DNA from 3 places in the Candidatus Pantoea symbiotica genome. Region 2 is predicted to be linked to each of the others. Evidence: riboswitches for the same ligand, from Rfam matches in the RefSeq annotation. Region 2 holds a riboswitch; each other region holds the start of a gene.
The links. Region 2 has a riboswitch for thiamine pyrophosphate ahead of thiB (thiamine ABC transporter substrate binding subunit). Riboswitches for the same ligand answer to the same signal wherever they lie in the genome.

Region 1 (4,185 bases), 3.8 Mb from region 2:
CGATTGCGGAAGGCATCCGACATTTGCGCCATACCAATCTCTATCGGCTGAGCTTCAGCCTGTTGGCGGGCGGCAAACTCGCGCACTTCCTGAGTAATTTTCATTGAGCAGAATTTTGGTCCGCACATCGAACAGAAGTGCGCGACTTTGCCCGATTCCTGCGGCAGAGTTTCATCGTGATAGGCGCGTGCGGTGTGCGGATCGAGCGCCAGATTGAACTGATCTTCCCAGCGAAATTCAAAACGCGCTTTCGACATCGCATTGTCGCGGATCTGCGCACCGGGATGACCTTTCGCCAGATCCGCCGCGTGTGCGGCGATCTTGTAGGTGATCAGCCCCTGCTTCACGTCATCTTTATTCGGCAAACCAAGGTGTTCTTTAGGTGTCACGTAGCACAGCATGGCGCAGCCGAACCAGCCAATCATGGCCGCGCCGATACCAGAAGTGAAATGGTCGTAGCCCGGCGCGATATCGGTGGTGAGCGGGCCAAGCGTGTAAAACGGGGCTTCGTGACAATGCTCAAGCTGTTCGGTCATATTGCGACGAATCATCTGCATCGGCACATGGCCCGGACCTTCAATCATCACCTGCACATCATATTCCCAGGCGATTTTAGTCAGTTCGCCCAGCGTATGCAGTTCGGCAAATTGTGCCTCATCGTTGGCATCCTGAATCGAGCCGGGACGCAGGCCGTCGCCGAGCGACAGTGCCACATCGTAGGCGGCACAAATTTCACAAATCTCGCGGAAGTGCAGATAGAGGAAACTTTCGGTGTGATGTGACAGGCACCATTTCGCCATGATCGAGCCGCCGCGCGACACAATGCCGGTCAGGCGTTTGGCCGTCATCGGCACGTAGCGCAGTAGCACGCCAGCGTGAATGGTGAAGTAGTCGACACCTTGTTCCGCTTGCTCCAGCAGCGTGTCGCGGAAAATCTCCCAGTTGAGATCTTCTGCAATGCCGTTCACCTTTTCCAGCGCCTGATAAATCGGCACTGTACCAATTGGCACCGGGCTGTTTCGCAAAATCCACTCGCGCGTTTCATGAATGTAGCGGCCGGTTGAGAGGTCCATCACGGTGTCTGCGCCCCAGCGCGTCGACCACACCAGCTTCTCTACTTCTTCTTCAATTGATGAACTCACCGCCGAGTTACCAATATTGGCATTTACCTTCACCAGAAAGTTGCGGCCAATGATCATCGGTTCGGATTCGGGATGGTTGATGTTAGAAGGGATGATGGCGCGGCCGCTGGCGACTTCCTGGCGGACAAATTCAGCGGTGATATTTTCCGGCAGATTAGCGCCAAAGCTGTGGCCCGGATGCTGCTGTAGCAGCACTTCACCGCGAATACGCTCGCGGCCCATGTTTTCGCGCAGCGCAATAAACTCCATCTCCTGCGTGATGATGCCCTGACGTGCATAGTGCAGCTGGGTAACCCGGCGACCCGCTTTGGCGCGGCGCGGTTGTGGCAGATGCTCAAAACGCAGGTGATCCAAGCCTTCATCGGCCAGACGTTGCTGCGTGTAGCTGGAACTTAGCTGGTGGATGGTTTCGCTGTCGCCACGATCTTCGATCCAGTTGGCGCGTAGTCTTGCAAGTCCCTGATGCACATCAATAGTGGCTTGAGGATCGCCATAAGCACCGGCGGTGTCATAAACCGGCACCGCTTCATTCGGCTCATATTGCGGATGTTCTTTGCTGCCGCCGATGTGCATCGGGCTGAGCTGTATCTCACGCATCGGCACGCGAATATCCGCGCGGCTGCCAGTGATCCAGATACGTTTGGAGTTGGGGAAAGCGGTTCCCTGCAGAGAATCGATAAATTCTTGCGCCTGAGCGCGTTGTTCACGACGAGAAGTTTTAGCAGACATAGCAAGTTTCCGGTAAAGGTTGGAAGTTGCTTGTCCAGAGTTCGGAAGGAGTAACAGCGACGATGCTGGGCGCCAGCTTGCAACGTGCTGATGATGTCTACTCTTGTTCCCTTCGCAGGTACTAACCTGATCAGGTTCCGCGGATCCCGAATTAACGGTCTCAGCCCCGGAGGGCACTCCGACAAGGTTGTGTTTTGTGGTTTAAGCTACTTTGCTTGCCATTTTGCACCTGGGCAGTGCTCGTGACCGTCACGTACTACGTGTACGCTCCGGTCCCTGCGCGCTGTCCGAGTGCAAACTGGCTGCGCACGCTACGCTTAAACCGCAAAACCTTACTCTTCATACTTCTGAAAGAAGAAATAAAAAAAGCCCATTCAGCATAAGAGGGCTTTTCTTGAATAACAAGTTTTTTACATCTTCGGGATGCTAAGCCGGGCGGGCGATGACGCTGTCGTTGGCAACCGGCGGGCGCGCCAGCTGGTTGTCCCAGGCGAGCTGCACCAACTTATCTTCCAGCGTAAAGCGCGATTCCAGCACCTCGCCGACTTCAGAGAGCGCGGTCTGAAAATCCACGCAATTATCATCGTTAATCGCTTGCTGCAGATGGGTGTCGTAGAGCTGCATGATGCGATCGGTATTCGCCTCAAGTGCCGGATAAATCTGCGCGGCCACGATTAATGGGCTATCACCCTGCATCTCACTAATGATGTGTTCATACACGCTGAAATGGCCGGTAGACAGGTAATCCACCAGGTTGTGACAAAACGCATCGAGCGCCTGTTCATCCAGCGCAGTTAACGCATCTTTTTGTGGCTTCATGCCAATAAGCTCGTAGTAAGTGACGAGCAGCTGTCGACGGGCGCGCAGCCATGAATCCACCAATTCATTTCTGCCACCTACACGCTCTGTCAGGTTCTCTAACTGGTTAAGCATATGGGGCTCCAGGTAGGTTATAGTTGTTTATTACACACTTAATATTAGGATTTCAGCGTGCGATTTGACGCTAAGGACAACGATTAAGATGCAACGTGAGATCTCAAGCTTAGACGCTGGTTGGTGGGTTGTCAGCCATGAGCAAAAACTTTGGATGCCGCAGGGTGAATTGCCGCATGGCTTAGCCAGCGATTTTGGCCTGAACGGCAGCAACGGCATTTTGATTGGCGAGTGGCAGGGCGAGAATGTCTGGCTGGTACGCGAGCCGCGCCCGGACAGCATGGGCTCTGTGCGTCAATTGATTGATGAAGATGTTGGCCTGTTCCAAATCGCCGGACGTGGCGTGCAGCTGGCAGAGTTTTACCGCTCGCATCGCTGGTGCGGCTATTGCGGCCATGAGATGCACATCAGCAAACGCGAATTTGCCTGCTTGTGCAATCACTGCCGCGAGCGCTATTACCCGCAAATTGCGCCGTGCATCATCGTGGCCATTCGCCGTGGCGATGAGATCCTGCTTGCCAATCATGCGCGCCATCGCAACAACATCTATACCGTTCTGGCCGGCTTCGTCGAAGTGGGCGAAACGCTAGAACAAGCGGTGGCGCGGGAAGTGATGGAGGAGAGTAACGTGCGGGTGAAAAACGTGCGCTACGTTACCTCGCAGCCGTGGCCGTTCCCGCACTCTCTGATGATGGCGTATATGGCGGAATATGATGGCGGCGATCTGCAACACGACGGTAAAGAGCTGCTGGATGCCGGTTGGTATCGCTATGACGATCTGCCGCTGTTACCGCCGCCCGGCACGGTGGCGCGTCGCCTGATTGAAGATACCGTTGCCCTGTGTCGCGCCAGCACGGCGTGAAAATGCTACACTGCCGGCCTTAGCATGAGAGAGCCCATTATGAGTGAACTGAAGAACGATCGTTATCTGCGCGCCCTGTTACGTCAGCCGGTTGATGTCACGCCGGTATGGATGATGCGACAAGCTGGGCGCTATTTGCCGGAGTACAAAGCCACGCGCGCTGAAGCCGGTGATTTTATGTCGCTGTGTAAGAATGCTGAGCTGGCGTGTGAAGTCACGCTGCAACCGCTGCGTCGCTATGCGCTGGATGCGGCAATCCTCTTCAGCGATATCCTCACCATTCCAGATGCGATGGGACTTGGGCTCTACTTTGAGACCGGCGAAGGCCCACGTTTCTCCAATCCGATCACCTGCCGTGCGGATGTCGATAAGCTGCCGGTGCCGGATCCAGAGCAAGAACTCGGTTATGTGATGAACGCGGTGCGTACCATTCGTCACAACCTGAAAGGCGAAGTGCCGCTGATCGGTTTCTCCGGTAGCCCGTGGACGCTGGCAACCTACATGGTTGAAGGCGGCAGC
Region 2 (4,185 bases):
TCGCCCTGGTTATCGGAGCGTTTCGCCATCAGCAGGCTAATCACAATCCCGGCGATCGCATTGATGGTAAAGAATAAGCCGACCCAGAATGGACTCACCTGCACTTCACGCGTCAGAAACAGGCTCAGCGTCGGCGCCTGCAGCGCACCGGCCACGCCGGTCATAAACGACACTGCCATAAATGAGAGATAGACCGGATTGATGCGACGTTGACGCGTTAACAGCGATTTCATGCAGAAATCCCTTTGCGGATAAAAAAAGGTAGAGAAATGAGGGTAGAAGATTCTACAGCAAAACGAAAAAAGCCAGCAGATAAAGCGCTGCTGGCGGTGAAAATGCACCCTACTCAGAAAGAGGTTCCACGTCGGCGGAACCGCTGGCAGAGCGCCATTCGTTGCTGAATGCCTCCCGCTCTTCCATTACCGTGCAGTATGCCTCTAATATGAGGCAGGAAAAACTGAGCGATTCTGACAAGGAGTTCCCCTTTTATGTCCTCATCACGTTTGCAGCAGCAATTCATCCGCTTATGGCAAAGCTGTCAGGGGCAGGATCAGGAAACCACGCTCAACGAGCTGGCGGATCTGCTGCACTGCTCGCGCCGGCATATGCGTAACCTGCTTAACGCCATGCAGAGTGAAGGCTGGCTGATTTGGCAGGCGGAAGCGGGACGCGGCAAGCGCTCGATGCTGAGTTTCTGCTATACCGGCCTGGCGCTCCAGCAGCAGCGTGCTGAGGATCTATTGGAGCAGGATCGCATCGAACAGTTAGTGCAGCTGGTGGGTGATAAAAATCAGGTGCGCCAAATGATCGCGGCGCATTTAGGTCGCAGCTTCCGCCAGGGCAAACACATTCTGCGCGTACTCTATTACCGTCCGCTGCCCAATCTGCTGCCCGGTTCGCCGCTGCGCCGCTCGGAAACCCATCTGGCGCGACAAATTTTCAACGGCCTGATGCGCATAAATGAGGAAAAGGGGGAAATCGAACCCGATATCGCCCATCACTGGCAGCAAACCTCGCCGCTGCAGTGGCGCTTCTTCCTGCGCCCGGCGATCCGTTTTCATCATGGTCGTGAGCTGGAAATGGAGGATGTGATTGCTTCGCTGGAACGCGTGCGCAGCCAGCCGCTGTTTTCTCACATCAGTAAACTGGATTCGCCCGCGCCCTGGACGCTGGATATCCATCTGAGCCAGCCGGACGATTGGTTGCCATGGCTGCTGGCCAGCGTCAGCGCGATGATCCTGCCGCGCGAATGGCCAACGCTGCGTCAGTTTGCCCGCCAGCCGATTGGCACCGGCCCGTACAGCGTGGTGCGCAATCAGCAAACGCAGCTGAAGATCGCCGCTTTCGATGATTACTTTGGCTATCGCGCGCTGATTGACGATGTGTCAATTTGGGTGCTGCCGGAGATCAGCGATGAACTGGTGTACGCCGGAGTCAAACTGCAAGGCGAAACCGCCGATGAAAAATCGGAAGAGAGCCGTCTGGAAGAAGGCTGCTACTTTCTGCTTTACGATCAGCGCTCCGCATTGGGCCGCGATGCGCATTTCCGCCGCTGGGTGAGTTATCTGTTTAATCCAATCGCCTTATTGAATCATGCTGGCGTCGGCTATCAGCGTTACTGGTTCCCCGCTTATGGCTTGCTGCCACGCTGGCACCATCGCCGCGATCTCACGCCCGCCGACAAGCCAGCAGGTTTAACCCAACTGACGCTGAGCTGGTACAGCCATCACGTTGAGCATGAAGGTATCGCCAACGCGCTGCGACCGCTGCTGGCGCAGCAAGGTGTTGAGCTAATCACCCGCGTTGTGAGCTACGAAGAGTGGTTCGAGGGCGAAGGTGAAAGTGACATCTGGCTCGGCAGCGTCAACTTTACCTTGCCGCTCGAGTACGCGCTGTTCGCCCAACTGTTTGAGCTGCCGTTGATGCATCACTGCATCCCCATTGACTGGCAAGCCGATGCCGCGCGCTGGCGGCAAAAGGATTTACCCTTGGCGGATTGGAGTAAACAGCTGATCGACAGCGACTATCTGCATCCGCTGTTCCATCACTGGCTGCTGCTGGAAGGACAGCGCAGTATGCGCGGCGTGCGCCTCAATACGCTCGGCTGGTTTGACTTCAAATCAGCCTGGTTTGCGCCTCCGGAGCTGTGATACGCAGCAAAATCTGTAGGGTCGCCATTTATGGTGACCAGGTGCGCAACTCGGATACGTTAAGACTTCCAGCCAGTGATCCTTTCGCGCTGTCACATAAATGACTAGAATGAGCCGTTCTCAACGGGGTGCCTTGCTATCAGGGCTGAGAGAAACCCGTCGAACCTGATCCGGCTAATACCGGCGTAGGGATTTGAGATGTCTCACTCCTCAGATCCTTTGCGACTCAACTTATCTTCTCCTCAAGGAGCGCAAAGTGTTAAACAAAGTTCTGCCTGTGTTGCTGCTGGTTGCGGCACCGGCTTTCGCTGCCAAACCGGTTCTCACCGTTTACACCTACGATTCGTTCTCTGCCGATTGGGGCCCCGGCCCGGCGGTAAAAAAAGCCTTTGAGGCGCAGTGCGACTGCGAACTGAATTACGTAGCGCTGGAAGATGGCGTATCACTGCTTAATCGTGTGCGCATGGAAGGCAAAAACAGCAAAGCCGATGTGGTGCTGGGACTAGATAACAATCTGGTGCAGGCAGCGGAGAAAACCGGGCTATTTGCCAAAAGCAGCGTTGATACCAAAGCATTAACGTTGCCAGATGGCTGGCACAGCGACACCTTCATTCCGTTCGATTATGGCTACTTCGCCTTCGTCTACGATAAAAACAAAATGAAGAATCCGCCGAAAAGCCTGAAGGAACTGGTCGAAAGCCCGGAAAAATGGCGCGTGATTTATGAAGATCCGCGCACCAGCACGCCGGGCCTTGGCCTGCTGCTGTGGATGCAAAAAGTTTATGGCGATAACGCGCCTGACGCGTGGCAGAAGCTGGCACAAAAAACCGTTACCGTCACCAAAGGCTGGAGCGAAGCTTACGGCCTGTTCCTGAAGGGCGAAGGCGATCTGGTGTTGAGCTACACCACCTCTCCGGCTTATCACATTATCGAAGAGAAGAAAGAGAACTATGCTGCGGCCGAATTCAGCGAAGGCCACTATTTGCAGGTGGAAGTTGCCGCACAGTTCGCCAGCAGCAAACAGCCCAAGCTGGCGCAGCAGTTCATGCAGTTTATGGTTTCTCCGGCCTTCCAGCAGACCATTCCGACCGGCAACTGGATGTATCCAGTGATCAAAAGCGATCTGCCAGCCGGTTATCAATCTCTGCAGGTGCCCGCCAAGGCGTTGCAATTCACGCCAGCCGAAGTGGCCGACCATCGTGCTGCGTGGATCAGCGCATGGCAAAGCGCCGTTAGCCGTTAATGCCCGGCTGGTTAATTCCCGGTAGCGCCATCGCGCTGTTGCTGTGCGCGGTGGCGCTGCTGGCGTTTGGCGCATTGGTGATGGTTGCGCCGGCCACCGACTGGCGTGCGCTGCTCGACGACAGTTATCTGCATCATGTGCTGCTGTTCTCGTTTGAGCAGGCGCTGCTGTCGGCGCTGCTGTCGGTGCTGCCCGCAATCTTGCTGGCCCGCGCGCTCTATCGCCGCCGTTTTCCGGGACGCAATCTGTTGCTGCGCCTGTGCGCCATGACGCTGGTGCTGCCGGTGCTGGTGGCGGTGTTTGGCTTGCTCAGCGTCTACGGTCGCAGCGGCTGGCTGGCGCAACTGTGCGCGGCCATTGGCTTTGACTACCACTTTTCACCGTATGGCCTGCAGGGCATTCTGCTGGCGCACGTCTTCTTTAACCTGCCGCTGGCGACGCGCCTGCTGTTACAGGCGCTGGAGAGCATTCCCGGCGAGCAGCGGCAAGTCGCCGCCCAGCTTGGCCTGCGTGGCTGGAATCTGTTTCGCTGGCTGGAATGGCCGTGGCTACGCCGTCAGATTCTGCCGACGGCGGCGCTGATCTTTATGCTCTGCTTCGCCAGCTTCGCCACGGTGCTGGCGCTGGGCGGCGGACCGCAGGCCACCACGCTGGAACTGGCGATCTATCAGGCGCTGAATTTCGACTACGATCCGGGCCGCGCGGCGCTGCTGGCGCTGTTACAGCTCGGTTGCTGTTTGCTGCTGGTGTTGCTGAGCCAGCGCTTTAGCAAAGCCATTCCCACCGGCAGCC
Region 3 (4,185 bases), 2.1 Mb from region 2:
ACTGCTGTTTGAGCCCCATCAAATCGAAACGCTGCTTAACCGCATCCGCTTGATTGCTTGCCAGCACTTCAAGATGCAAGGCGACGCCACGGCTCAGATCAACATCGGCAGCATGAACTTTCACCGAGCGCGGCGTTGGGGTGATTTGTCCGCGCAACGCGTTAGCAGGCAGTTGCGCCACATCGGCATTCTTCGTGAAACGACTTTGCGGCAGCATCAGCACGTTTTTATCGTCGACGATGCGCTTCCATTGTTCGCCAAACGGCTTAACGAAGTCGCTGAGGTTTTCGGTATCGGTGCTGGTGATGATTTTTGGCGAGGCATTGGCGGCGGTGACGTACCAACGCGGCATCACGTCAGTGATAAACAGCTGCCAGTATTCATTCACGATCGGGATCTCAATCGACTCGCCAGCCGCGATGCCTTTGAATTTTTCCGTGGGTTCCAGGCGGGTGAGATCCCCGACGATGTGCGTCATTTTGAACTGATCGTTATCGACCCGCAGCGTTTCGTGCACGTTGCTCATGTAGATCGCCCAGTTTTTACTGGTGAGCGCCGGGCCGTTGTTGGTCAGCGTGATGGTGGCGGTATTGCAGGATGCCCAATCGGCGCCGAGTTTCGCGCAGTTCACGCCGTGATCGGCCGCCTGGTTGTCAGTGACCTGATACTGCACGCCGAACTGGCTGATTTGGTCGACGACCTGCTGATTACTGCGCGGGGATGAACTGCAGGCGGCAAGGCCCATCACGCTCAGCGCCAGTAAACTAATTTTTAACTTTTTCATACTGTTATCCTTCTCCACGGAGGTAAGTCTCTGGCTCCTGCCAGATCGGGGTCAAAACAGGGTGAATGGCGCGACGACCATAAATTTGATGTCTTTTTCGTCCTGGAAGATGTTGCCGTAACCGCCGCTGTAGCTGGGAAGATCGCTGTGATTGTCGTAGCGGGTGTAATGCAGTTTGAATTGCGTGTCTTTGGCGCGGCCTTGCTGGATGGTGTAAACCAGGTCCATGCTCCACGCCGACTCTTTCAGGCGCTGGTTTTGGTCGTAAATCGGATTGGTGGAAGGCTTCGCGTCCCAGCCATAGGCGTATGAAGTGCCGACTTGCCAGCCGGGAAATTGCCAGTGCCCAAGATCGACCATCACACCGGCGAACAACGCTTTCTCACCGTTGGCGTTCCAGTCAGAGCGGGAATCCCACCACACATCCATGCGGCCATTCGAGCTGGCATAGGACGGCGTCATACGCTGCAGGAAGAAGCCCTGATTACCTTCGGCTTTTACCCATGTGCCTTCGAGACGGAAATCGAACGCGCCCATCGTGTAGCCGAACGTCAGCGCCTGCAGCCAGGCGAGGCCATCGTAAACATCGTTGACCTGGCCCACGCCGCTGTTGTCACGATCTTTCGCGCCGTAAAACTGATAGCTGGTGCGCAATGGCGCATCGGCCAGCGGCAACTGATAAGAGGCTTTGGCAAAATACTGATCCATGTAATTCGCCGCCTGGCCGTATGCGCCTTCCAGCACCAGCGAGTTTTTGAAATCGTATTTGGCACCAAAGGATTGCAGCCACGGAATCTCCGTCACGCCATCGGCCTTGCGGAAGTTGTACATGTCGCGATACCACGGCGCTTTGTATTCGTCCGTCCACATCCAGGAGACGGAAAGGGCGCCCGCATCGCTAAAATCGAAGACGGTGCCAGCCTCAACACCGCGATAGGTGCCGGGCAGGAAACTCCAGTGCGGTGCCAGTAGCGTCTGCCCGCTGGGTTGCAGATAGCCGGCGCGCAGCCAGTTATCCTGCCATTTTGCCTTGATCGCCGCTTTATAAAGACTTAAGCCGCTCTTATCACCGCTCCAGTCCTCATCCCAGCGCGTACGGGCGTTGCTGAAACCAATTTCATTCGGTGCTGCCGGGCCGCCATTACTTAACTCCACTGCGCCAAATGCCGCAAGATCGAGGCCAATCACATCACCGGCATAACCGGATGAGAAGTCGAGATTGGCGTTAGCAGAGGCGTGATGCAGATTGGCATCATACTGACCGTACGCGCCTTTTTGCGGATCCATCTCTTTGCGATCGCGCTGACGTTGCCAGTAAAACAGGTTGCCAGTGAGCGATGAGTCTTCGACAAAACCCGTGGCGTGGGCAGAGGGAACAGGCACAAAAGTACCGGCAAACAGGGCAGAGATAATAGCCGCAGAGAGCGGGGCGCGTGGAATCCGACGCATAGCAAATCCTCCGTGATGCTTCCATGAACAATTAATAAATCCGTATTGTTTCGTCATGAAACAAGTTGCGAGGGATGCTATTTTTCGCGACGCGAATTATCAATGGAATTTATTACAAAATATGACATGGCACGCAAAAAGAAGGGTTTTTAAGGACTTTATTCAATCAGTTAGATGAACGCGTAAAATGTAACTTTTCGAGCAAGATCCACAGAGAAAGTGGCGATTGCTTGCTTTAATCTGGCTTGTTCCCTATGCTCGCCAACGTAGTTTTGACTCGGGGTGCCCCTCTAATACAGGGCTGAGATACACCCGCTGACCTGATCTGGATAATGCCAGCGTAGGGAAGTCAGATGCCTGACCGCATTCGCCTTCTTGATCGCCGGTTGGGAGCCTTATGAAACAGCCTGACCTTCTTTCCCCCGCGCAACTCGCGCACTCTTTGCAACTGCTGCGTCAGCAAGCGCCGCTGGTGCACTGCATGACCAATGACGTGGTGCAAACCTTTACCGCTAACGTGCTGCTGGCACTGCAAGTCTCGCCCGCGATGGTGATCGATCCTGAGGAAGCGGCGCAGTTTGCCGGTTTTGCCGATGCGGTGTTGATCAACGTAGGCACCTTAACCTGCGATCGTCGTGATGCGATGCTGGCGGCGGTGCAAGCAGCGCAAGCGGCAGGCACGCCGTGGACGCTGGATCCGGTGGCGGTCGGCGCATTAAGCCTGCGCACCGCCTTCTGCCAGCAGTTGCTGAGCCTGCAACCGGCAGCGATTCGCGGTAACGCTTCAGAAATTCTCGCTCTGGCGCATCAGGCCACCGGCGGACGCGGCGTCGACAGCCTGCATCAGGCCGATGCCGCGCTGAGCGCCGCTCAGCAGCTGGCGCGTGATTTCAACACAATTGTGGCGGTGACCGGTGAAGTCGATTACGTCACCGATGGCTTGCAGACATTCTCGATTCCCGGTGGCAGCCCGCTGATGACGCGCGTGGTTGGTACAGGTTGCGCGTTGTCAGCGGTGGTGGCGGCCTTCACCAGCTTGCCAGGCGATCGCCTGCAACATGTGGCTGCGGCTTGCCGCGTGATGTCGTTGGCCGGTGAGCTGACAGCACGCCAGGTTTCAGGGCCGGGCAGCTTTGTCGCCACCTTCCTCGATACGCTGTGGACGCTGGAGGTGAAAGCATGAAACGCATCAACGCCTTGACCATTGCCGGCACCGATCCGAGCGGCGGCGCGGGTATTCAGGCCGATCTCAAAGCCTTCTCCGCATTGGGCGCTTATGGCACCAGCGTTATTACCGCGCTGGTGGCGCAAAACACCTGTGGCGTGCAGTCGGTCTATCGCATCGAACCGGATTTTGTCGGCGCACAGCTCGATTCGGTGCTGGATGATGTGCGCATTGATGCCGCGAAGATCGGCATGTTGTCCGAAACCGCGATAGTCGAGGTGGTCGCCGAGCGGCTGAAACGGGCCAGCCTGCCGTTTGTGGTGCTGGATACGGTGATGATTGCCAAAAGCGGCGATGCGCTATTGTCGCCAGATGCCGTAGCCAGCGTGCGTGAATTGCTGCTGCCGCAGGTCTCGCTGATCACGCCGAACCTGCCGGAAGCCGCGGCGCTGCTGGGACGCGCTATGGCGCAGGATGAGAAGACCATGTTGCAGCAGGGCGATGCGCTGCTCGATCTCGGCTGTGAAGCGGTGCTGATGAAGGGTGGGCATCTCAGCGATGCCGAAAGTCCGGATTGGCTGATTACCCGCGACGGACGCCAGCGCTTTACCGCGCCGCGTGTTAATACGCGCCACACGCACGGCACCGGTTGCTCGCTCTCCGCCGCACTGGCGGCGTTGCGTCCGCGTCATGATGATTGGGCGGCAACGGTGGCCGAAGCCAAGGCGTGGCTACAACAGGCGCTGTTGCACGCCGATTCGCTGGAGGTCGGTAAAGGCATTGGGCC

Region 1: another riboswitch for thiamine pyrophosphate. It lies ahead of thiC (phosphomethylpyrimidine synthase ThiC); the one in region 2 lies ahead of thiB (thiamine ABC transporter substrate binding subunit).
Region 3: another riboswitch for thiamine pyrophosphate. It lies ahead of thiM (hydroxyethylthiazole kinase); the one in region 2 lies ahead of thiB (thiamine ABC transporter substrate binding subunit).

Annotation. Positions count from the first base shown of each region.
Region 1 covers NZ_JBSZHR010000002.1:4,282,123-4,286,307, forward strand. Annotated here, with positions in the region: gene thiC (phosphomethylpyrimidine synthase ThiC) at 1-1,871, opposite strand, end outside; TPP riboswitch at 1,962-2,062, opposite strand; gene rsd (sigma D regulator) at 2,298-2,804, opposite strand; gene nudC (NAD(+) diphosphatase) at 2,893-3,666, shown strand; gene hemE (uroporphyrinogen decarboxylase) at 3,706-4,185, shown strand, end outside.
Region 2 covers NZ_JBSZHR010000002.1:466,919-471,103, reverse strand. Annotated here, with positions in the region: gene ACXIZX_RS02760 (MFS transporter) at 1-233, opposite strand, end outside; gene sgrR (HTH-type transcriptional regulator SgrR) at 489-2,150, shown strand; TPP riboswitch at 2,265-2,360, shown strand; gene thiB (thiamine ABC transporter substrate binding subunit) at 2,407-3,393, shown strand; gene thiP (thiamine/thiamine pyrophosphate ABC transporter permease ThiP) at 3,393-4,185, shown strand, end outside.
Region 3 covers NZ_JBSZHR010000002.1:2,536,556-2,540,740, reverse strand. Annotated here, with positions in the region: gene ACXIZX_RS12380 (family 20 glycosylhydrolase) at 1-784, opposite strand, end outside; gene chiP (chitoporin ChiP) at 836-2,233, opposite strand; TPP riboswitch at 2,502-2,597, shown strand; gene thiM (hydroxyethylthiazole kinase) at 2,631-3,416, shown strand; gene thiD (bifunctional hydroxymethylpyrimidine kinase/phosphomethylpyrimidine kinase) at 3,413-4,185, shown strand, end outside.